DNA from 3 places in the Micromonospora sp. NPDC047793 genome. Region 2 is predicted to be linked to each of the others. Evidence: riboswitches for the same ligand, from Rfam matches in the RefSeq annotation. Region 2 holds a riboswitch; each other region holds the start of a gene.
The links. Region 2 has a riboswitch for cyclic di-AMP ahead of ABZ738_RS23270 (hypothetical protein). Riboswitches for the same ligand answer to the same signal wherever they lie in the genome.
Positions count from the first base shown of each region.

Region 1: it holds a riboswitch for cyclic di-AMP, as region 2 does, so the genes downstream of both, ABZ738_RS11615 (C39 family peptidase) here and ABZ738_RS23270 (hypothetical protein) in region 2, are expected to answer to the same signal.
Region 3: it holds a riboswitch for cyclic di-AMP, as region 2 does, so the genes downstream of both, ABZ738_RS06145 (hypothetical protein) here and ABZ738_RS23270 (hypothetical protein) in region 2, are expected to answer to the same signal.

Region 1 covers NZ_JBEYSG010000004.1:328,348-336,048, reverse strand. The annotation lists gene ABZ738_RS11630 (ABC transporter ATP-binding protein) at 1-114, shown strand, start outside; gene ABZ738_RS11625 (bifunctional cytidylyltransferase/SDR family oxidoreductase) at 280-1,785, shown strand; gene ABZ738_RS11620 (CDP-glycerol glycerophosphotransferase family protein) at 1,819-3,519, shown strand; gene ABZ738_RS11615 (C39 family peptidase) at 3,719-4,588, opposite strand; cyclic di-AMP (ydaO/yuaA leader) riboswitch at 4,804-4,945, opposite strand; gene ABZ738_RS11610 (hypothetical protein) at 5,262-6,026, opposite strand; gene ABZ738_RS11605 (hypothetical protein) at 6,204-6,713, opposite strand; gene ABZ738_RS11600 (acyltransferase) at 6,838-7,701, opposite strand, start outside.
Region 2 covers NZ_JBEYSG010000013.1:77,897-85,597, forward strand. The annotation lists gene ABZ738_RS23240 (BON domain-containing protein) at 22-711, opposite strand; gene ABZ738_RS23245 (hypothetical protein) at 916-1,308, opposite strand; gene ABZ738_RS23250 (hypothetical protein) at 1,463-1,612, opposite strand; gene ABZ738_RS23255 (STAS domain-containing protein) at 1,948-2,313, shown strand; gene ABZ738_RS23260 (5'/3'-nucleotidase SurE) at 2,317-3,141, opposite strand; gene ABZ738_RS23265 (PfkB family carbohydrate kinase) at 3,138-4,103, opposite strand; gene ABZ738_RS23270 (hypothetical protein) at 4,339-5,424, opposite strand; cyclic di-AMP (ydaO/yuaA leader) riboswitch at 5,429-5,561, opposite strand; gene ABZ738_RS23275 (AAA family ATPase) at 5,725-7,701, opposite strand, start outside.
Region 3 covers NZ_JBEYSG010000002.1:294,823-302,523, reverse strand. The annotation lists gene ABZ738_RS06150 (YibE/F family protein) at 264-1,643, shown strand; cyclic di-AMP (ydaO/yuaA leader) riboswitch at 1,810-1,941, shown strand; gene ABZ738_RS06145 (hypothetical protein) at 1,945-2,961, shown strand; gene ABZ738_RS06140 (carbonic anhydrase) at 3,045-3,743, opposite strand; gene ABZ738_RS06135 (MarR family winged helix-turn-helix transcriptional regulator) at 3,939-4,274, shown strand; gene ABZ738_RS06130 (hypothetical protein) at 4,364-4,789, shown strand; gene ABZ738_RS06125 (hypothetical protein) at 4,993-5,784, shown strand; gene ABZ738_RS06120 (AI-2E family transporter) at 5,909-7,087, shown strand; gene ABZ738_RS06115 (dienelactone hydrolase family protein) at 7,090-7,701, opposite strand, start outside.

The DNA of each region.
Region 1 (7,701 bases), on a different contig from region 2:
TCGGTCCGGGACACCTGCGAACGGACAGTCTGGCTGGAATCGGGCCTGATCCGGATGGACGGACCGACCGCCGAGGTATTGAAGGCCTACGAGGCGTTCACGAACGGCAAGTAGAGTCCGGGCGAACGTCCGACGCCCGTCCGGCGTCGCGCGGACCGCGTCGGCCCGTTGGGGTGGCGCGGTCCGCGCGTTAAGGTTCAACCCGTCGCCGGCGTCGGCGACACCCCCCACCCCACACCACCTCACCGAGCCATGTACCCCCGAGAGCGAGGACCGGCAATGACGCAGGACCAGACCACCGACCCGGGCAGCCCGCCGGAGAGCCCGGCACCGTGGCGACCCTCGCGGACGGTGGCCGTGGTGCTGGCCGGCGGCACCGGCACGCGACTGGGCCTCGGCATCCCCAAGCAGCTCCTCAAGATCGCCGGTAAGCCGATCATCGAGCACACCCTGGCCGTCTTCGAGGCCGCGCCGGAGATCGACGAGATCATCGTGCTGATGGCCGCCGGGCACGTCGACGAGGCGCAGCGGATCGTCGACAAGGCCGGCTTCCGCAAGGTCACCAAGGTGATCGAGGGCGGCGACACCCGCAACGCCACCACCCGGGTCGCGCTGGACGCCGTCGGCGAGGCCGACTGCAACATCCTCTTCCACGACGCGGTACGACCCCTGCTCAGCGGCCGGATCGTCCGGGAGTGCGTGAACGCCCTCTGGACGTACGCGGCGGTCGACGTGGCCATCCCGTCGGCCGACACGATCATCCAGGTCGACGAGGACGAGTGCATCACCGACATCCCGGTCCGCGCCACGCTGCGCCGGGGCCAGACCCCGCAGGCGTTCCGGTCGACCACCATCCGGGAGGCGTACCGGCTGGCCGAGGGTGACCCGAACTTCGCCGCCACCGACGACTGCGGTGTGGTCCTGCGCTACCTGCCCGAGGTGCCGATCAAGGTGATCGACGGCTCGGACGAGAACATCAAGGTCACCCACCCGGTCGACGTGCACCTGGCGGACAAGCTGTTCCAGCTCGCCGCCGCCAAGGTGCCCCGGCTGACCGACCACCGGTCGTACAGCGAAGAGGTCACCGGCCGCACGATCGTCGTCTTCGGCGGCAGCTACGGCATCGGCCACGACCTGACCGAGCTGGCCCGCCGCCACGGCGCCCAGGTCTTCCCGTTCAGCCGCTCCAGCACCGGCACGCACGTGGAGCGGCCGGAGGACGTCGAGGCCGCGCTGCGGACCGCCTTCGAGGCCACCGGACGGATCGACCACGTCGTGGTCACCGCCGGGATCCTGGAGAAGGGCGCGCTGGCCGAGATGGACCAGGAGACCATCGACCGGGTGCTCCAGGTCAACTTCGTCGGCCCGGTGACCGTCGCCCGGCAGTCCCTGCCCTACCTCCAGCAGACCAAGGGCCAGCTCCTGCTCTACACCTCCAGCTCGTACACCCGGGGACGGGCCGACTACGCGCTCTACTCGGCCACCAAGGCCGCGCTGGTCAACCTCACCCAGGCGCTCTCCGACGAGTGGGCCGAGTTCGGCGTACGCGTCAACATCATCAACCCGGAGCGGACCGCCACCCCGATGCGGACCAAGGCCTTCGGCGCGGAGCCCGAGAACACCCTGCTCGCCGCCGAGACCGTCGCCCAGGCCTCGCTGGACGTGCTGATCTCGGAACTCACCGGCCAGGTCATCGACGTACGCCGGCCGCCCGGCGAGGCGTCGACCTCCGCCCCGGTACCCACCCAGGCCGACGCCCCCAGCAGCGGCACCCGCGTCGGCTGACCCGCCGACGACGAGCACGAAGGCAGCGCCGAAATGCGTGGTGACCTGGTCACGAAGTTGGCCGCCCGGGGCCTGGCCACCGGCGGGGCGGTCCTGGCGTTCCTGGTGCTCGCGCTCACCGGCGCGACCGCCTGGGGGCTCGGGCTGGCGGTGGCCGCGCTCGCCGCCACCGTCTGGGAGCGCCGGGTCCGACCGGGCGCCGACAGCGTCGCGGAGACCGCTCTGCTCGCCGCCGGGATCCTGGTCGGCTACGCCCGGCAGCTCGACGGCGGCTTCGACCCGATCCTGGCGGTCACCGCCCTCGTGCTGCTCGGGCTGGTGCTGGTCACCGGGCCGCTGCGGACCGCCGGCAACCTGGAGATCCGCGTCGCCAACCTGCCGGTACGCACCTGGGTGCCGCAGGTCGCCGCCCGGCTCGACGACGCGGTGGCGGGGCTGCTCGCCGCCCTGGCAGTGGCCGCCCTGGCCGGGCTGCCCGCCGTGGTCGCCCTGCTGGTCTGCCTGCCGGTCGGTGCCGCCGCCGGGGCGGTCGCCCTCGACCTGGCCCGCCGCCGGTTCCGGCCGACGGCCGGCGGGTCGGCGGTCACCCGGGCGCTGCGCCGGCACCAGCCGGAGTTCGTGCTGCACTTCTCCGCCCCGCCCGGCTCGGAGTACCAGGTCACCATGTGGCTGCCGTACCTGGAACGGATCGGACGGCCGTTCGTGGTGATGCTGCGGGAACCGGAGTTCCTGCCCGCCGTCGCGGCGGCCACCACCGCACCGGTGGTCTACTGCCCCACCCTGCGCACCATGGACGAGGTGCTGGTGCCGAGCCTGCGGGTGGCGTTCTACGTCAACCACGGCGCGAAGAACAGCCACTGCATCCGATTCACCCAGCTCACCCACGTTCAACTGCACCACGGCGACAGCGACAAGGCGCCCAGCGCCAACCCGGTGTCGGCGATCTTCGACCGGATCTTCGTGGCCGGCGAGGCCGCCGTCGACCGGTACGCCCGCGCCGGGGTGGAGATCCCGCCCGAGAAGTTCGTGGTGGTGGGCCGCCCGCAGGTCGAGGCGATCGAGGTACGCCACCAGCCGACCCGGGGGCTGACGAACCCCACGGTCCTCTACACCCCCACCTGGACCGGCCACCACGCCGACGCCGACTACTGCTCCCTGCCGATGGCCGAGACGCTGCTGCGGCGGCTGCTCGACCGGGGCGCCACGGTGATCCTGCGCGCCCACCCCTACACCAACCAGCACCCGGGCTCGGCCCGTCGCCTGGCCCGGCTGCACGAACTGCTCGCCGCCGACCGCTCCCGCACCGGCCGCCAGCACGTCTTCGGCGCCGCCGCCAGCCGGCTCACCCTGGCCGAGTCGGTGAACCGGGCGGACGCGCTGGTCTCCGACGTCTCCGGGGTGGTCTCCGACTGGCTGTACTCGGGCAAGCCCTACGCGGTCACCGACACCGGCGTCGACGGTGACCGGTTCGTCGAACGGTTCCCCCTCGCCGCCACCGGCTACGTGCTGCGGCGGGACATGGCCGACCTGGACGACGTGCTGACGCGGCTGCTCGACACCGATCCGCTCGCCGAGGCACGCTGGGCGACCCGGCGGCGCTACCTGGGCGACTTCCCCGCCGACTCGTACGCCGAGGCGTTCCTCTCCGCCGCCCGGCGGGAACTGGACCCGGCCTGGACCGCCCCGGCGCCACGGACCACGACCGACGACGCGGCGCTGCCGACCGCCCCCTGAGCGCGCAGCAGCGGCCGTGGTGAGCGGTGGGCGTACTCGGTCAGACCTGTAGACCGAGAAGCACCGGGATCGCCGCCACGACGACCCCGGTCAGATAGCGATCCGCTGAACAGCACCTCAGGCCCGGATGTAAGGAAGGGCCCCCTGCTATCGCCTGGTGTATAGCAGGGGACCCTTCCTTACATCTCGTCCTTACATCTCAGGAGGAGTAGCCGCGGGTGGCGGCCCAGTGGGCGAGGTCGGTGGTGCTCATCCAGTACGAGTAGTACGAGGCGTCGGCCGAGTCCGCGATCTTGACCAGTCGACCGTCGTCCGCGTAGCCGACCACGGCGACGTAGTGGCCGCCGGGGAAGGAGTGCCAGCCACCGTCGGTGTCGGTGGCACTGCCGGCCACGTTCACCACCACACCGCGCCCGTCGGTGATCGCCTCCACCACGTCGGCCTGGAGCTGGTCCATCTGCGTCGGGGTGGCCGAGCCGCCCCGCAGCATCGTGGTCGAGTACGGCTCGCCCTTGAGCGTGGCGTTGAGCACCCGGGTGGTGTCCAGAGCCGAGTTGGTGCCGGCGTACGTGGTGCCGAGCTGGGCGGCCAGGGTGTCCTGGTCACGGTCGACCCCGGCGGCGCTGAGCGCGTTGCGTACCGCGGCCGGGCCGCAGTAGTAGCCGGTGGTCTGGGCCTGGAAGTCGTAGTCCAGGACCTTGCGCGTCGGTGGCTTCGGTGCGGTCTTCTCGCTGACGGCCACCGGCGAGGGGGCCGCCGAGGTGGCCTTCGGCGTGGGCGAGGGCGACGGTGACGGTGCGGCGCTGCTCGGGGCCGCGCTGCCGGGCGGGGTCGACGGGGTCGGCTCCACGCGGGTGTCGGCGCGGGAGGCGGCGGTGTCGCCCCGCGTCTCGGCGACGGCGGTCGTGGTGTGCGCGGTCGCCGGGGCGTCCTCGGTGCCGACGAGTACGGCACCGGTGCCGGTGGCCAGCGCCAGCGCGGCGGCCGAGGCGGCGACGACCTGGTAGGGGCGTTCGGTGGCCAGCCGGCGTAGCTGGCGCGTCAGGGTCTGCTTCACGGAGTCCTCCACGGGGCTCAGGGAGGCACGGCGATCCGCTCCGGCGGTCAGCTCGACAGGACATGCCGAGGACCGCCCGAGTGGGCGGACGGGCCGTGCGAGGGGCTTCGCCCGGTCGGGGCCGGGCGGGGGCCGCAGTCAGCTCGCGGCCGACGGCCCGGTGAGCGCGGGCACCGCAGTGCCGTGGAGGAACAAGAGGGGTATCACAAGGGGATGCACGAGAGGAAAGCTCCTTCCGACACCGCCGACCGGGTTAGCTGACGGGTTCGGGCGGGAAGTTGGCCCTACCGTGAGCCGAAGCTCGCGGATTCACCCCAGAGGTGCGGTGGGTCCCCGGTTCGTGAGACCACGATTAGGCGGGTCGATGCGGCGTCGCCTCCTGCGATCGGTTACCGCATCGGACGGGCCGACATTACTGGTCGGCCATTGCCCTGCCAACCCGCTCTGACCTGCGCAAACATGATCCAGCTCAGTGATTTTCGGGCGTTCGGTCATCGATGTCCCGCAACAGGACCGACGGCGATCGACGTAACGGGCGGTGACAACCGGACCACCCCCGGACAATGCCTCCGGACATCACGTCACGTCTCGGGCGGTTGCGGCACCACCGTCCGTTCCGGCGATCGGTGTGACCGGGCTCACCCGATCAGGCCGGATTACCGGGGCTCCGCGCGTCTCGCCCGGGTCACCCCACGCGCGCCGGACGCCAGCGCAGGGCCGCAGCGGCCGGACGTGCGGCGGTGGTCACGGCGGGTGCCGGCACCGAATTCGGTCGCAGGCGCTGCGCGGCGGCGTACGCCTCGGCGGAGAGCACCCGGGCCGCTTCGGTGGCCCGTTCCGTCTCCCGCCAGGCGGCCCGTTCCCGCTCGGCGGCGGCCCGGTAGGTGGCCCGGTGGTTGTCCCGGACGACCCGGGCCAGCACGACCTCCTGTGCGGCCGGGTGCAGGCGGGGGTCCCAGCCGGCCCGCCGGGCCAGCACGTCGGTGAGCTGCCGCGCCGACAGGTCACCGCGCCAGTGCGCCACCATCGCGGCGTGGTGCAGCCAGCGTTCCCGGGCGGCGTACTCGCTGGCGGTGCGGGGGGTGCGGGGGGCGGGCAGCGCGGTGGTCCCGGCGAGCCGTCGGGCCCGGCTCTCCGCCTCGTCGAAGCGGGCCCAGGCACGGTCGAGGGCGGTCTGGGTGGTACGCCACGCGTCCCGCCGCCGGGCGGCGTTCTGTGCGGCCCCGGCGGCGGCCACCGCCACCTCACCGGCGTAGCGGCGCAGGTCGGCCGTCTCGGCCTCGGCGGGGTCGTCGGCCGGGCCGCTGGTCTCGTCGGTGCCGGACGAGGAGGGTTCGGGCCGGGCGACCAGGACGGTGAGCACACCCAGTGCGAGCACGAGCAGCACCGACCAGATGGCGGCGGCCCGGGGCACCTCGATCAGGAACTGGTAGAGGACGGTCTTCTCCATGGCGGTACCTCGTGGGCCGTGGTGCGCTGACAGCGGGCCGCCGGCACCCGGTCCCCCGACGGCGGCGCGTCGGAACCGGGCGGGGCGGTGACGGGATGTTTCGCGGGGCAGAGGTCCCGGGCGTTGCGGGACGGGCTGCGGCGGAGTCCGGTCGGTGTGCCGCAGCGGGGCGTGAGGTCAGTCGCCGGGTGGGGCGCGGGCACCGTGGGCACCCGGCGGGACCGCCGTCGGAAGGGACGCCGCCGGGCCGCCCACCACCGCCGTCACGGCGGGCCGCTGCGCCAGGCCCGTCTCGGGCGACAGCCCGGGTACGCCGAGCGCGTCGGCGCGGTCGACGGCCCCCGTGGCGGACACCGTGACCAGCGCACCCGTCGACGAGGGGTGCCAGTCGGCACGGGGCGAGGGCATGAGGAGAGGAGCCGCCGCGAACCGGCCGGCGGCGGGGTGCCCGACGAGCGCGGCCTGTGCGGGCGTGGCCAGTGCGGGCGTGGCCAGTGCGGGCGCGGCCAGTGCGGGCGCGGCCAGTGCGGGCGCGGCCAGTGCGGGCGCGGCCAGTGCGGGCGCGGCCAGTGCGGGCATCGCCCAGGCGCCGAGGGTGAACGCGGCGGCGACCGCGAACCCGGTCAGCAGTCGCGTCGCCCAGCGCGCCAGCCACCACAGGGGACGGGCGGGCGCGACGGGAAGCACCCGGTCACGCTACCGCCACCGATGTCGCACCGCATCGGCGGCGGGCGTGTCGGGTAGACGACGCGCCGTAATCGGCACACGAAACAGCAGGTCGGAGCGTCGACGACAACGGTCCACGGTGGACTCAGCGGTCCCGGTCGCGGTGACCTGCCGTACTCGGCTCGTCACCCGGCACCCGCTGCCTCGGCGGCCCGACGGGCGGGCCAGCGGGCGATCCGGCGGGCGGATTTGCGGACGGTCCCGCAGGCTCGGCGGACCCGCCACCAGGCGGGGCGGCGGGTCCGGCGGCAGGCGGCGGGGCGGCGGGGGCGCGGCTCGGGGCGAGTCGGCGCATCATCGGTTGCTCCACGTAGCGGTGCAGCAACGCGGCCAGCGCCAGGGTGAGCAGCAGGAACCCGATCACCGCCGGCACTCCCCACCAGCCGGGCAGGCCGGTGCCCCAGTCGCCGGTGAGCCGCAGGATCGTCATGATCGCGAAGACGTGCACCAGGTAGAAGGCGAACGAGACCTCGCCCAGCCAGACCATCAGCCGGGAACGCAGCGGCGAGCGGCGACCGTGCACGTCCGCGTCGGCCGCCGCCGCGATCACCAGGACGTACGCCACCGACAGCAGTGCCGCCCAGAGTTCGGCCCGGATCCACTGCGAGGCCGCCACCCAGGTCGCGACGAAGATCACGGTGGCCAGCGGCAGCCGGGGCCCGCGCCAGCGACCGCGCAGCATCAGCTCGGCGGCGGCCACACCCATCCAGAACTCCAGCGACCGCACCAGCGGGAAGATCTGGGCGAACCACCACCGGCTCTGCTCCGGCACCAACTGCTGTCCGGGCCAGAGCGCCAGGATCAGCAACGGCATGGCGATCACGACGGCCCACAGCATCCACGGCCTGGCCCGGCGGATCAGCGGCAACGCCAACGGCAGGCACAGATAGAAGAACAGTTCGCAGGAGAGCGACCAGCTCACGTTGTTGACGCTGTAGAAGTAGCCCGG
Region 2 (7,701 bases):
GGGTGGTTGCCGCAGGACGGCTCAGCCCAGCACCGGGGCCACCGCGATGTGGTTCTGCACCTCGCGGATGCCGGGAGCGGACCAGACGACCCGTTCGACCTCGGCGCGCTCGGGCATCGAGTGCACCAGTCCGCCCAGCAGCACTGTGTCGCCGTGTACGCGTACCGTGACCTGTTCGGCCTCGGTGGCCCGGTTGCGGGCCAGCGCGTCGACGATCCGCTCGGCCAGTTCGGCACCGTCGGGGCGTACCGAGGGCCGCACGACGAGACCGTCGCTCACCCCGCGTACGCCGCCGAGCTCGGCGACCGCCTGCTGGGCAGCCCGCCGCTGGTACTCCCACTCGACCTCGCCGTGCAGGGTGACCCAGCCCTGCGAGACCGTCACGTCGATCTGCTCGACCGGCACGAACGCGTGCCACTGGAGGGCGTGCGTCACGGCGGCGGCGATCTCCGGGTCGGTGCGCTCCGCACCGGTGGCCGTGTGCACGGCGAGGTCGTTGGCGACGGCCCGGACCTGGGCGACCCGGTGGGCGGCCTGTTCCGCCGCCCACTTCTTGGCGTACCCGTCCACCCGTCCGGTCAGCGTCACCACGCCCTCCGCGACGGTCACCCCGATCTCGTGCGGCCGGACCCGGGGCTCCCAGTCGAGTTCGTCGAGCACCGCGCTCCGGATGCGCTCGTCGGTGCGCTGGATCGTCGAGATGCCGACCATCTCCTCGCTCCTCTCGCGGTGGCGGCTGCGGACCGGTGCCGGTCCGCCGGGACCGAGCCTGGTCGAGGCGCGGGTGATCCGGCCTCACCCGCGTCGGGCGAGACGCCGCGCACAGCTGTTCTGGCGAGACGCCGCGCACAGATGTAAGGAAGGGTCCCCTGCTACGCACGAGGCGTTAGCAGGGGACCCTTCCTTACATCTCCGTCAGGTCAGCGGACCGGCGGGGGAGTCGGGGCGCTCGACGTCGACGAACTCGATGTCGTCGGTGGCCCGGTCCCGGCTGCCGGCGGCCCGCGCGGCACTGCCGGCGGCCCAGCCGATCGCGGCACCGACCAGGGCCGCGCCGATCAGCAGGGTCCAGGGCAACGCGGGACGACGTCCGGCGAGCGCGTCGAAGGCCACGCTGGCCCGGTGCCGCGCCTCCTCGGCGGCCGATCCGACCAGGTCACCGGCGTCGTCGGCGAAGCCGGCCGAGGTGTGCCGGGCCGAACGGGCGGCGTCCCGGATGCTGTCGCCGGCCGAGACGAGGTGTTGCCACGCCTGGTCCGTGATCTGCTCCGGCTTGCTGCGACGGTCCAGCAGGTTGCTTCCGAACATGTGGTTCCCTCCTCGACAGTGCCGAAGCCGGTGGCCAGGTCAGACCTCGGACGTCGGCGGTTCGCCACCGACGCTGTGCCCCGCCGGACGCCGCCGCAAACCCGCGTGCGCGTCGTCGGTGCCGCCCACGGTCGGCGCGCCCGGACGGCGCGGATCAACTCGGGGACACCACCGCGACGACCGCCGCGCGGGCGAAGTCGTCGTCATCGTCATCGTCGTCATCGCCTCCGCCGCCGAACCCGCAGGCGAGCAGGAGGGCGAGCAGGGCGCTGACGCCGGCCAGACCGGCGAGCCTACGAAGCATCCGTCGTCCCTTCGTCGTGGTCGTCACCGGTGATGCTAGGCACACTCCGCCACCGGCACCGGACGGTCGCAGGTCAGGCCGCCGGATGCGGGGGCACGCCGGGGTGCCGGATATCGGACGGGCGAGCCTCGGCCCGCTACCCTGGTTCGTCGGTGCGAGCCCCGGTTCGCACCGAGTGATAGGACGTATAAGTTCGGATATGGGTGATTTGACATGCCGATGTCCGCGAATTGCTCATCCCGAGGGGTGGCGACCGAGGCCGTCGGAGGAATACTCTCGGTCGCGGCCCGCGTACTGATGAGGCGCCCGTCGTACGGGCGAGTGGAGGTGCTCGCGTGAGCCTGTCGATCCTGCAGACGGTTCGGCCCGGTGGTGTCATCGAGATCGCCCCTCGGGGCGAGATCGACGTCGACACCGCGTACGAGGTGAAAGAGGCCATCGCCGAAGTGCTGGCCAAGGGGCGGCCGGCCCGGATCGAGCTCAACATGCGGCTGGTCACCTTCATCGACTCGGTGGGCATCAGCGCGATGGTCGCCGGTTTCCAGACGGCTGAGGTCAGCGGCGTGAAGCTGGTCGTCACCGAACCCAGCCGGTTCGTGCACCGACAGCTCTGGGTGACCGGGCTGCTCGGTCTCTTCGGCGCGCCGGAGCCGTACTACGCCGGCGCCGCCGCCACCCCCGAGGTCCTTCCCGGCGGCTGACCGTCAGTCGCCGTCGAGGCCGGACAGGTTCACGTCGGACACCTCGGTGACGGCGCGGACCGCCGTCACCGTTGCGTACCCGTCGGCGAGCCACGCCAGGTCGGTCCCGGGCTGCACCGACTGACCGGGCTCCTCCAGCGCGGTACGCACGAAACCGTGGCCGGACTCGGCAACGGTCATCTGCACCTGGCCGAAGGTCGCCAGCCCCGCCCGGCGTACGCCCCGCAGCCGCTCCAGCGGCACGTCCGGCGAGTTGACGTTGAGCACGCTCTCCACCGGCCCGGCGGTCAGCCGGGGGAGCAGGTCCAGGGCCACGTGGGCGGCGGTGGCCCAGTTCCGTTCGGCGTCGCGTACCCGGGCTGCGGCGGCCACCGCGGCGCCTCCGCTGACGGCGGTCGCCTCACCGACGGAGAGCACGTCCAGCGACACCGCCAACGCCCGGCAGCCGTTGGCGGCGGCGGTGAACGCCGCACCCACGGTGCCGGAGTGCAACACCGCCCGACCGGCGTTCGCCCCCCGGTTGATCCCGGAGAGCAGCACCGACGGCGGCGGCCCGAACGCGCCGTGCACGGCGATCAACGCGATGAAACCGGGGGACCCGCCGACCCCGAAGGCCGGCACCCCGGCCAGCTCCGGCAGCGGATGCTCACGGACCACCACCTGCCCGTCCTGCTCCAGCGCGCTCATCGCGGCGCTGGTGCCGCTCGCCTCCTCCAGCGGCGCGGCGACCACCACGTCCAACCCCCGGTCGACGGCGGCCCGGGCCAGCGCCTGGATACCCGGCGCGGCGATCCCGTCGTCGTTGGTGATCAGCACCCGCAGCGTCATGCGCCACCCACCCGGTGGGCCAACTCGTCGGGGGTGGTGCGTTCCTGCCGGCGGACTCCGGCGGGCTCCAGGCGTACCCGGTCCACCAGCCCGGTGATCGAGTCGAGCCGCCCGGTGCCCAGCCCGTGCCGGGTGACGTTGAGCGCGCCGGCCGCCGCGCCGGTCCGGATCGCGGTGCGTACGTCGCCGCCGCGCGCCACCACGGCGGCCACGCTGGCGGTCATCGAGTCGCCCGCACCGCGCGGGTCGGCCGCCTCCAGGCGCGGCATCCGCACCTCGAAGACCTCGCCGTCGACGAGGGCCAGCGCGGGCTTGTCGGCGCGGCTGACCACCACGTTCTCGGCACCGTTGGCGTGCAGGTCGTGCATCGCCCGGGTGAGCTGCTCCTCGTCGTCGTCGGTCGCGAGGCCGTCGGCGATCAGTTCCTCGTGGCTGACCTTGACGAAGAAGACCCCGCTCTCCAGCACCGCCGTGAGGTGGTCACCGCAGAGGTCCACCACGACCCGGCTGCCGTTGGCGCCGAGGTCGGCGGCGAAGCGGCGGTACAGGTCGGCGGGGACCAGCGACGGGTCGTTCGGGCCGCTCAGGATGCTCACCGCCGCGCGCAGTCCCTCGCCGAGCGCCAGGTTGTAGAGCTCGTCCAGCTCGTGCCGGCTCAGCGGCTGCCCGGTCACGTCGACGAGTTCCTGCCGGGTGCCGTCCCGGCGGTCGTGCACGTACCCGCCGCTGCCGCCGGAGTCCCGCGCCACCACCTTGAGGTCGACGCCCTCGCTGACGAGCAACGGCTCCAGCACCTGCCCGATCTCGCCGCCGAGCGCGGTGCAGAGCACCACGTCGACACCGTGGGACAGCACCATCCGGGCCTGCCAGACGCCCTGACCGCCGGGGTGCAGGTGCAGTTCCGGCGTCTCGTTGGGCTGGTCGATGGTGACCGTGAGCAGGGGGGTCGGCGCGAAGACCATCACATGGCCGGTCGCCGCGCTCACGACACACCGTCGCACTGGGTCCGCTGCGGTCCGCTCATAACCGTTCCTCCCGGTCGCCACGAAATGTCCGCTTCGATGTCGACGGTAACCAAGGTGGCGCGAGAGCGCGCGGCGACGGGCGGGTGGATTCGAGGCGGGCGCGTCGGGGTGCGGGAACGACGACGCCGGGTGGACCCACCCGTGAGGGCGGCCACCCGGCGTGTCGTGCGGGTCAGTACACCGAGAGGTGCACGTGGTTGGTGTGGTCGCTGGAGGGGTCACCACGCGCGCCGCTGTACGTCCGCCAGCCGCTGCTGGGCAGCCAGATCTGCTTGTACCAGATCACGTAGAGCACGGCGAGACGGTCGGCGTTGTTGACGTAGAACGCCGCCAGGTTGTTGCCGTACGTCCGGTCGCCGCCGGTGGCGGCCCCGCCGAAGCCGTTCTTCTGCGCCGCGAAGTCGCAGGCCCGCCCCTTCGGGTGCTCACCCGAGCCGCCAGCGCGGTAGCAGGAGACGTACCGGGTGAAGCCGGCCGCCTTGGCCTGGTTGAGCGCGTGCAGGGTGCGCGGGGTGATGCAGCCGTTGGCCGGCGTGGGGTCGTTGACGCTGCACGACTCGGCCGGCCAGGAGCCGTTGGAGTTGCGGGGCGCCGGCTTGGCCGTGGGGCTGCTGGAACCGCCGCTGCGTGCCGGGGCCCGACTGGCCCGCTCCTCCGCCGCGGCCCGCTCGGCTGCCCGCTCCTCCCGTTCCTCGGCCACCGTCAGCGAACGCTCGGCCTGCTCCTTGCGCTTGGCCATCACGGCCACCTGCTTGCGCTGCTCCTGCACCTCGACGTCGAGGGCCTGCTTGGTCTTGCCGACCTCGTCCCGGCTGGCCCGCAGGTCGCGCAGGGCGCGCTCCTCGTTGGCCGCCACCGCGTCCAGTGCCGCCGCGCGGTCCATGAAGCCGGCCGGGGATCCGCTGTTGAGCAGCGCCGACGCGGCACCGAGTCGGCCGCTGCGGTACGCCTGCGCGGCGATCTCGGCGACCTTGGTGCTGCGTTCGGTGAGCTGGCCCTCGGTCGTGGTGAGCTGCTCGGCCAGCTTCTTCTGCCGGTCGACCGAGCGGTCGAGGGCGGTCTTGGCGTCGAGGTAACCCTTGCTGGCCGCCTCCAACTGGGCGCGCAGAGCCGGGGTGCCGCCCTCGTCGCCGACGTCACCGGGAGCCGCGGAGGCGGCGCTGAACGGCGCCAGCGCGGCGCCCAGGGCAAGGGCGAGCCCCGCGGCTATCAGGGCCGCCATACGGGCGGCCGGTCTCACGGTTGCCACTGCTGGCATGCACATGTCCTTCCGTCAGCCGCCGACCGGGTTAGCTGACGGGTTCGGGACGGAAGATCCCTACCGCTGGACGCGGATGCACCCCTGGAACATGGTTCCCCGGTTCGCCCTGGCGGGCGATTAGGCGGCGGTCACCGCCGGCACCGTCGAGTGCCGCCTGGCGGAGGCCGGGTCCGAGCCTACCGGTGCTGGTGGGACCCGTGCAGCCGGTGTGACTCCTGGTGTTCCCCTGGTCACGAGTAAACCAGACATAAGGTATGTTTGTTGCTTTTTCGCCAAGCGAGGTCGGTGGCCTCCGGCTCAGCCTGTCGGTTCGATCGTGGTCAGCCGCTGGGTGGCCCGGGACAGGGCGACGTAGAGCGTACGGACACCGGAGCCGGGATCGGCACGGATCTCGCCGGGGGCGACCAGCACCACGCCGTCGTACTCCATGCCCTTGGCCTCCAGGCTGGTCACCACCTGGAGACGCTCGCCGCCGAGCCCACCCAGCCAGGCCGCGACCTCGTCCCGACGCGGCACCGGCGTGATCACCCCGACGGTGCCCTCGACCTCGCCGAGCAGCGCGCTCGCGGCGGACGTCACGCCGGCCGCCAACTCGGCCGCCGGCACCACCAGATCCACCGGGTCGACCCCGGTGGTCCGCACGGCGGTGGGCAGGGACAGGTCCGGGTACGCCCGGCGGATCTCGGCCGCTGCCACCGCGAAGATCTCCGCCGAGTTGCGGTAGTTCGTGGTGAGCGTGAACCGGTGCCGCCGACGACGACCCAACGCCTGGTCCCGGGCCCGGGACAGCTCCTGCGGATCACCCGTCCACGCGGTCTGCGCCGGGTCGCCCACCACCGTCCACGAGGCCAGCCGACCGCGCCGGCCGATCATGCGCCACTGCATCGGTGACACGTCCTGCGACTCGTCCACCACCACGTGCGCGTAGTCGCGGTAGTCCTCCGGCCGCTCCCGCGCCGCCTGGCGGGCAGCCCGCTGCCGGTCGGCGTACGTGCTCAGCTCGCGAACCCCACCGGCGAGCTGGAACGGGTCGCGCTTCTGGCGGGCCGGACGCACCGGCTTGCCGAGCAACGCGTCCAGCTCGTCGAGCAGCGCCGCGTCGGCCACCGTCGGACCCTCGGCTGCCAGCTTCCGGTACGCCTGCTCCAGCAGCCGGATCTCGGCGCGGGACAGCAGCCCGGCGGCGTACCGGCGCAGCCGTTCCGGATCGGCCAGCCAGCCGAGCACGTGCCGGGGATGCAGCCGGGGCCACCACGCCTTGAGGAAGTCCCGGAAGTCCGTCCGGTCGATCAACTCGTCCTCGAAGGCCCGCTGCTCGGGCAACCGGGCGACACCCAACCGGCGGGCCTGTGCCCAGAGCGCCGCCAGGACGCCGTCGAAGCCGGCCCGGCGTACCTCGTTGCGCCGCGCGCCCCGGGCCAACGCCCGTTCCCGGATGGCGTCCAGCTCGGGCCGCTCCAGCCGCAGCAACTGCCCCCGGTAGAGCAGCCGCAGCTCGGGCGGGGAGTCGGGTACGCCGTCCCGGGCCGCCCGTTCCAGCAACCGGCGCATCCGCAGCGACCCCTTGACCGCCGCCACGTCGACCGGGTCGGTGCGGGTGGCGACCAGCCCGGGAAAGAGCGTGCCCAGCGAGTGCAGCGTGGCGGTCTCCTCGCCGAGGGACGGCAGGACCGAGGCGATGTACTCGACGAAGACCGAGGAGGGGCCGACCACCAGGATGCCGCCGCCGGCATACCGGCTGCGGTCGGAGTAGAGCAGGTACGCGGCACGGTGCAGCGCCACCGCCGTCTTGCCGGTGCCCGGCCCGCCGGAGACCAGCGTGACCCCGGAACCGGGGGAGCGGATCGCCTCGTCCTGCTCGCGCTGGATGGTCGCCACGATGTCGCGCATCCCCCGGCCGGTGGCCCGGGACAGGTTGGCCAGCAGCGCGCCGTCGCCCACCACCGCCATCTCCGCCGGTGCGGCGTCCGGGTCGAGCAGGTCGTCCTCGATCCGGGTGACCCGCTCCCGGCTGGACTGGATCGTCCGGCGGCGTACCACGCCGAGCGGCTCGGCCGGGGTGGCCTGGTAGAAGGGGGCGGCGGCCGGGGCACGCCAGTCGACCACCAGCGTGGCGGCGTCCTCGTCGCGGATACCGAGCCGCCCGACGTGGAACACCTGCCCGTCGCGCAGGTCGAGACGGCCGAAGACGAGCCCCTCGTACTCGGCGTCGAGCACGTGGCGGCGCTGCGCGGCGTGGAACACCATCGCGTCCCGCTCGACCAGCGCGCCGAA
Region 3 (7,701 bases), on a different contig from region 2:
CGCACCACCGCCGCAGCAGCCCTCCGGCGGCCCGCCGCCATACCCCCACGGGGTGCCGGCAGTCCAGCCGCAGCCCTGCTGCGGCCCGACCGCCCCGCCGCAGCCCTGCTGCGGCTGCCGAGAGCCGGCCCCACCCTCACGGTACGCAGCCATCCTGCCACGCTCGGGCCATTCCGGATGCCCGCCGCCGTGGCCGACCGGCGGCGCTGAACCATCTCGCCCGCCGGTACGTAGTTCGCCTTGGAATCGTTGGGAGACAATGAATGGGCGCCGACCACACCCGTTCCGCTCCGCCCACCCCACCCCGGGTGCGGCGGATCCTCATCGTGACGGTGGTCCCCCTCTTCCTCGCCACCCTGGTCGCCGCGCTCGTGCTCTGGCCCTCGGACCCGCCCCGGCCCGAGGCCGCCGACGACCTGCCCCGATACCACGGCACGGTCACGCGGGTGGTGAACGAGCCCTGTCCACCGAACCCGGTCGTGCCCGAGGGCACCCCGACCACGGCCGGGCAGCAGTGCGGCACGGTCACCGTGCGGGTCGACAGCGGCCCGGACGAAGGTCAGGACGTGCAGGCGCCGTTGCCGGACGGGCCGGGGGCACCCCGGGTCAGCGTCGGCGACGCGATCATCCTGGTCTCCCTGATCGATCCCGAGGATCCCTCGATCAGCACCTACAACATCGCCGAGCACCAGCGGGGCAAGCCGCTGATCTGGCTCGCGGTGCTGTTCGCCGCCGCCATCGTGGCCTTCGGACGGCTGCGCGGCCTGGCCGCGCTGGGCGGCCTGGCGGCCAGTTTCGCCATCCTGCTCACCTTCGTGCTGCCCGGCATCAGCGCAGGCCAGCCGCCGCTGGTGGTGGCCATCGTCGGCGCGGCACTGATCATGTTCGTGGTGCTGTACCTGACGCACGGCATCTCGGCACAGACCTCCGTGGCCGTCCTCGGCACGCTCGGCAGCCTGGTGCTCACCGGCCTGCTCGGGCTGGCCGCCACCCGGGCCACCCACCTGACCGGTTTCGGCAGCGAGGACGCCACCACGCTCTCCATGTTCCGGGGCGACGTCGACCTGCACGGCCTGCTGCTCGCCGGCATCATCATCGGCTCGCTCGGCGTGCTCGACGACGTCACGGTGACCCAGGCCGCCGCGGTGACCGAACTGCGGCACGCCAACCCGAGCTTCACCCGCCGGGAGCTGTACCGCTCGGCGACCCGGGTCGGCCGGGCCCACATCGCCTCGGTGGTGAACACCATCGTGCTGGCGTACGCGGGCGCGTCGCTGCCGCTGCTGCTCCTGCTCACCGCCGACACCCGCGCGCTCGGCCAGATCGTGACCAGCGAGTTCCTCACCCAGGAGATCGTCCGCAGCGTGGTGGCCACGCTCGGGCTGGTCGCCGCCGTACCGCTGACGACCGCCCTGGCCGCGCTGGTGGTCACCGCCGGGCGGCGGGACACGCCGGAGCCCGGCGGACCCGGCGGCCACGACGACGGGCCGGACGGCGACGGCCCCACCCCACCGACTCCCCGGCCCGGCTCGGACCGGTCCGAGGCACTGCACGCACTCAGCACCGCGCGTGCGCGTGACACATCCCCCGCCACCGGTTCGCGGTGGCCCGATCCGGACAGGAGCACGGACACCACATGGTGACACCCCGCAGCGTGACCGCCCCTGCCGACACGGTTCGTGCCCGTGTCGTTGGTCACCCATCGCGATTACGAAATGACGCATCTAGTCAGGTTCGGGGCGTAGAGACCGACATGGACTCTCGGGTAACCTCACTGCCGGTCACCGCCGAAGGCGCGCAGCGGCGCCTGCGGTGCCACCGCCCAATCGCCGCGAGGCGAGCCGGGGACCCAGGTAGGTGGGGTGAATCCGCGTCAGCGGTAGGGGCCACTTCCGTTCCGAACCCGTCAGCTAACTCGGTCGGCGGTCGATGGAAGGGAAAGAAGTGACGGCACCCCTACGCCGCTGGATGACCCCCGTGGTGGCCGTGTTCGCCGCGTTCGCCGTGTTCGCCGGACCTCTGCCGGCCATGGCCGCGCCGAACCCACCCAGCCCCGCCGAGCACGACGACGACCCGCCGATGCTCAACGACCTGATCGAGTCGGCCAACCGCGACTTCTCCAAGGCCAAGAACCAGCTGGAGAAGTCCAAGAAGCGGCAGCTCAAGCTCGACGTCGAGTTGCGTCGCGCACAGGCCGACCTCGAAGCGCTCAGGCCGCAGGTCGCCGAGATCGCGACGCAGTCGTACCGGACCGGCCGGGTCGGTGCGATAGCGATGTTGTTGCAGAGCAACGCCCCGGACTCGTTCATGGACCGCGCCTCCGCCCTCGACGAGTTGAACCTGTTCAACGACAAGAAGTTGGGCGAGGTCAACGCGATCCGGGAGCGCGCGGACCGGGCCAAGCTCGCGTCCGACGCCGAGGTCCGCGAGCAGCAGAAGCTGACCAACGACATGGCGCGTAAGAAGACCGAGGCGGAGAAGTCGCTCCGCCTGGTCGGTGGCGAGAGCCTGACCGGTGGCCTGGTGGCCGCCACCTCACCGGTCGCCCGGGTGGCACCGAACCGCGCGTCCGACGGGAGTTGGAAGGCGGAGTCGTGCAACCAGAACGACCCGACCACGTCGGGCTGCATCACGCCGCGCACGCTGCACATGTACAAGGAGGTCAAGCGGGCCGGCTTCAACCGCTTCGTCGGCTGCTGGCGGCCCGGTGACAAGTTCGAGCACCCGAAGGGCCGGGCCTGTGACTGGTCGTTGCAGAACAGCGGGTTCAGCCCCTGGCACAACGACGACACCCGGATCTACGGCAACAACCTGGCGGCCTTCCTGGTCCGCAACGCCGACCGGCTCGGCATCTACTACGTGATCTGGAACCGGCAGATCTGGTTCCCGACCGAGAACCGGTGGCGGTCCTACAGCGGCCCGTCCAACCACACGGACCACGTACACGTGTCGCTGCTCTGAGCAGCGTCCCGGCGACCTGAGAGGGCCGCTCCGCCGTCTGGCGGAGCGGCCCTCGTCGTCCGTGTCCGTGGGCGGCCCGAGGGTCAGCCCACCGGAGTGACCACGCCCGCCATCTCGGCGGGTTCCGCCGCGACGGTCCGCACCTCACCGGCGGCCAGTCGGTAGGACATGCCCACCACCGCGCACCCGCCGGCGGCCACCTCGGCGGCCAACGCCTCGGAGGACTCCAGCATCGCCTCGACGGTCTGCGCGATGTGGATGTCGACGATCGCGTCCAGGTCGTCGATCCCCGCCCGCTCGGCCCGGCGCAGGCTGGGCACCACCGCGTCCACCACGGCACGCAGGTGGCCCGTCGGCGCGGTCCCGGTGGCCGCCGCGGCACGGGCCGCCTGGACGGCACCGCACGAGTCGTGCCCGAGCACCACCACCAGCGGGGTACGCAGCACGCTCACCGCGTACTCGACGCTGCCCAGCACCTCGGGGCCGATGGTGTGGCCGGCGGTGCGGACCACGAAGAGATCACCCAACCCACGGTCGAAGATGATCTCCGCAGCCAACCGTGAGTCGGAGCAGCCCACGATCACCGCGAAGGGGTGCTGCTCGGCGGCGACGGCGGCCCGGTGGCTGGCGTTCTGGTTGGGGTGCCGGAGCGTGTCGCTGACGAAGCGGCGGTTTCCGGCGACCAGTTCGGCGAGGGCGCGCTCCCGCGAGCCGGGAAGGTCAGCGGTCAGGTACTCGCGTTCGGGACCGGGCTGCGCTCCGATCGTTCCGGGTCGACTCATCCGGCGTCACCTCGCCTCTCGGTGGAATGCCTGGTCATCCCGGCCGGCGCTGGCCACGGGCTGCCACCAACCGTCACACGCAGCGCAAGGCGCGTCAAGCTATGCGTGATCTGCATTTCATGTATTCCAGAACGCTTGCCAACCGGCGCGGGCGGGTGCGGGCGCAGCCCGAGTACGTCAGGGGCAGGCCATACGATGGCGGGCATGGCGACCTCAGACGAGCGAGAAAGCACCCGGAACTGGACTTTCTTGACAAACCACGCGCACGTGCTGCTCGCCATCGCCCGCAACCCCACCGCCCGGCTGCGCGACGTCGCCGGTGAGGTCGGGGTCACCGAACGCGCCGCCCAGGCGATCGTCGCCGACCTGGAGGCGGGCGGCTATCTGCACCGCACCCGGGTCGGCCGCCGCAACGAGTACACCCTCAACCCGGCCGGGCGGTTCCGTCACCCGGCGGAGGCCGACCGCCACATCGGCGACCTGCTCGCCCTCTTCACCGACGCGCCCTCGACCGCGAGCGGCGATCGCTGACCGTCCACAGTCGACGACGTGGCGTGGTTCACCGACCCGACGGGGGCTGCGCCAATGCGTTCTCCGCACCGAAACGATAGGTTGGACACGTGTCGTCCGCCGTGCTCGCCCGTCCCCTGTGGCCGGCGACGCTGCGTACGCTGCGGGAGCTGACCCGGCTGGCACTGGCCGCCCTCGTGGTGGCGGTCGGCCTCGGCACGGCCGTCGCCGACCTGCCACTGCGCCCGACCGACGACCAGCCGACCCATGCCGTCGCCGACCATCGCGCCTGGTCCGTCACCGCCGACGTGCCGACCTGGCCGGGCACGGTCGCACCGGTCACCGAGCACGTGCGGGCGTCCGCCGCGCTGTCGACGTCGCCGACGCAGCCCACGGCGCCGACCGCGCCGCCGGCCCACCGCGAGCCCGCCGCCGAGTCCGGCTCGGCCGGCACCACCACGGTCCACCGGCCCGCCGCGCTGCGGCTCGCCGTCGGCCACGGCGAGCCGCCCCGTCGCGGTCCACCGACGGCCTGACCGACGGCCCGCCCCCAGGACGCCCTCCGGCCCGCGCCCGTCCGCCGACCCGGCCCCGACCTCGATCCCGACCGACCGTCGCCGAGCGTCCCGGGCACACCGCCGTCGCGGACCCGTCCGGCCCCGCCGCCGTCCTGTCGCCGCCCTCGGCGACCACAGACCTTGCCCAGTCGACGACCCTCATCCGACCGCGAGAGGTGTTGATGATGCGAACCGCTCTCTCCTACGTCCTGCCCGACGTCCCCCGGGCCGCCGTGATCTGGCTGACCCTGCTGGGCGTGGTGATCCTGGCCATCGCCGCCCTGCTGCTGCGCCCCCGACGACTCCTGCGCTTCGACGCGGGCGCCCGGATCCGCGAGGCGGCACTGCCGAGTCGCACCGAGCACACCGAGGAACAGCGCGACCAGGACCGCTGGGCGGAGGAGGTCGCCGTCGCCGCCGACCGCGCCGACGCCACGGCCCGCCGCCGCCGCGAGGAGTGGCTCGCCGCGCAGGACGAGGCCGAACAGGCGTGGCAGGCGTACGAGACGGCGGAGGCGGACGTCCGCCGACTCACCGCTGCCACCGGCATGCCGCTGCCGCAGACCCCGCGCACCCCCGCCGAGTACGCCGACCGGGAGCGCTGGCTGCACCGGGCGGCGATGGAGGCGTACTGGCGGCGGGAGCTGTCGGTGGAACAGCTCAGCGACGTCTTCGCCCACCGGGGCTGGGACCCGCGGCGGCACCCGGTCGAGCAGGAGCTGGCGCTCCGTCGGGCGGTACGCGACCACCTGTTCGCACGCCAGCAGACGGCCCACGCCCAGGAGCAGGAGCGCTGGCGGGCCGCCGAGCTGGCCGTCGCCGCAGCCCGCAGCCTGCGCGACGAGGCGCTCTCGGCACTGCTGCCAAAGTTCGAGGAACGCGAGTCGGTGCTGCCGTTGACCGCGCTGGGTGGGGTCGAGCAGACCCGCGAGATGCCGACCGTGGTGCGCGGCCGGGCGGCTGCCGCGTACTGACCGGGTCTGCCGCGACAGGCAGATAGCGCGAACCTCCTCCGGCCCGTCGGGCGGGAACCTAGCGTGGGACCGGTGTCGGACGGACACCGGCCGGGTACGACCTCGCCGGGAAGAGGAGGCCGACGTGGTCGCACGGGGTGACGGGCGTAAGCCCGAGGAGTCGACGCGGCGGAGTGCCGGGCCGAGACAGACCTGGGCGGCTCTGCCCTGGCTGGTGCGCACGGCGGTGGTCTGGAGCGCCTGCCTGGTGGTGATCGCCGCCGGTCTCTACCTGCTGGCCCGGATCACGATGCTGGTCACGCCGCTGGCCATCGCGCTGGCCGTCACCTTCTTTCTGGCCGCACTGCTCGACCCGGTCCAGCTCGCGTTGCGCCGGCTTCGCCTGCCCGCCGCACTGGCCGCGCTGCTCACCGTCCTGCTCCTGCTCGGCGTCCTGTCCGGCGTGGGCGTGCTGGTCTGGAACATGACCGCGGGCCAGTTCAGCGAGTTGGGCGACGAGTTGCGGCAGGGCCTGGAACGCAGCCGCGACTTCGTCACCTCCACGCTGCCGGTCACCGACGCGCAGCTCGACGGCCTCGTCGACCAGCTCCGCCAGGCAGTCAGCCAGCAGGAGGTCGACCCGGTCGCCAGCGCGCAGACGGTGGCCGAGGTGTTCGGCTCCGTCCTGCTCGCCCTGGTGCTGCTCTTCTTCCTGCTGAAGGACGGCCGGTCGATGTGGCACTGGACGTTGCGCCGGGCGGGCGGGCCGAACCGGGAGATCGCCGCCAGGGCGGGTCGGGTCGGCTGGCGCACGCTCGGCTCGTACAGCCGGGGCACCATGCTGATCGCGGCGATCGACGCCATCGGCATCGGTCTGGCGCTGGTGCTGCTCGGTGTGCCGCTGGCCTTCCCGTTGGCATTGATCACGTTCATCGGCGGGTTCGTGCCGATCATCGGCGCCACCGTGGCCGGCGCGGTCGCGGTGCTGGTGGCGCTGGCGGCCAACGGCCCCACCACCGCCCTGCTCACTCTGGGCGCGGTGATCGCCGTCCAGCAGATCGAGGGCAACCTGCTCGAACCGCTGATCATGAAGCGGCAGGTCCGGCTGCACCCGGTGGTGATCCTGCTCGCGGTCACCGCCGGCACGCTCATCGCCGGCATCGCGGGCGCCTTCGTCGCGGTCCCGATCGCCGCCGTCGTCTGGCGGGTCGTCGACAGCGTGCAGCAGCAGCGTCAGGCCGCTGCGGCGGAGCGACGCTGGACCAGGATCATCCGGGGGCGGACGGCGCAGTCCCGTGCCCGCAGGACGGTCCGCAAGGTCTGACCTCAGCCCGACGCCGGGACCGGCTGGGGACGCAGGTGGTCGCGGAACCAGCCGGCCGCCGCCTCGGCCACCTGTTCCAGCGTCCCGGGCTCCTCGAACAGGTGCGTCGCGCCGGGCACCACCCGTAGGTCGGTCGGCGCGGCCATCCGGTCCCGGGCCTGCTCGTTGAGCGTGATGACCTGCTCGTCGAGGCCACCGACGAGCAGCAGGGTGGCGGCGCGCACCTCGCCCAGGGCGGCTCCAGCCAGGTCGGGTCGGCCGCCCCGGGACACCACGGCGTGGACCATGTCGGGCCGCCGCGCCGCCGCGATCAGGGCGGCGGCGGCACCCGTACTGGCGCCGAAGAGACCGATCGGCACCGCGCCGAAGGGCCGCGCGGCGGCCAGCCAGTCCAGGGTCGCGACCAGCCGGTCGGCCAGCAGCCCGATGTCGAAACGCAGCTCGGCGGTGACCGCGTCCACCTCGTCCTCGGCCCGGGTGAGCAGGTCGACCAGGACGGTGCCGAGCCCGTCGGAGGTGAGCCGGTGGGCGACCGAGACGTTGCGGGGGCTGTGCCGGGAACTGCCGCTGCCGTGCGCGAACAGCACCGCACCGGACGTGCCGGTCGGCACCAG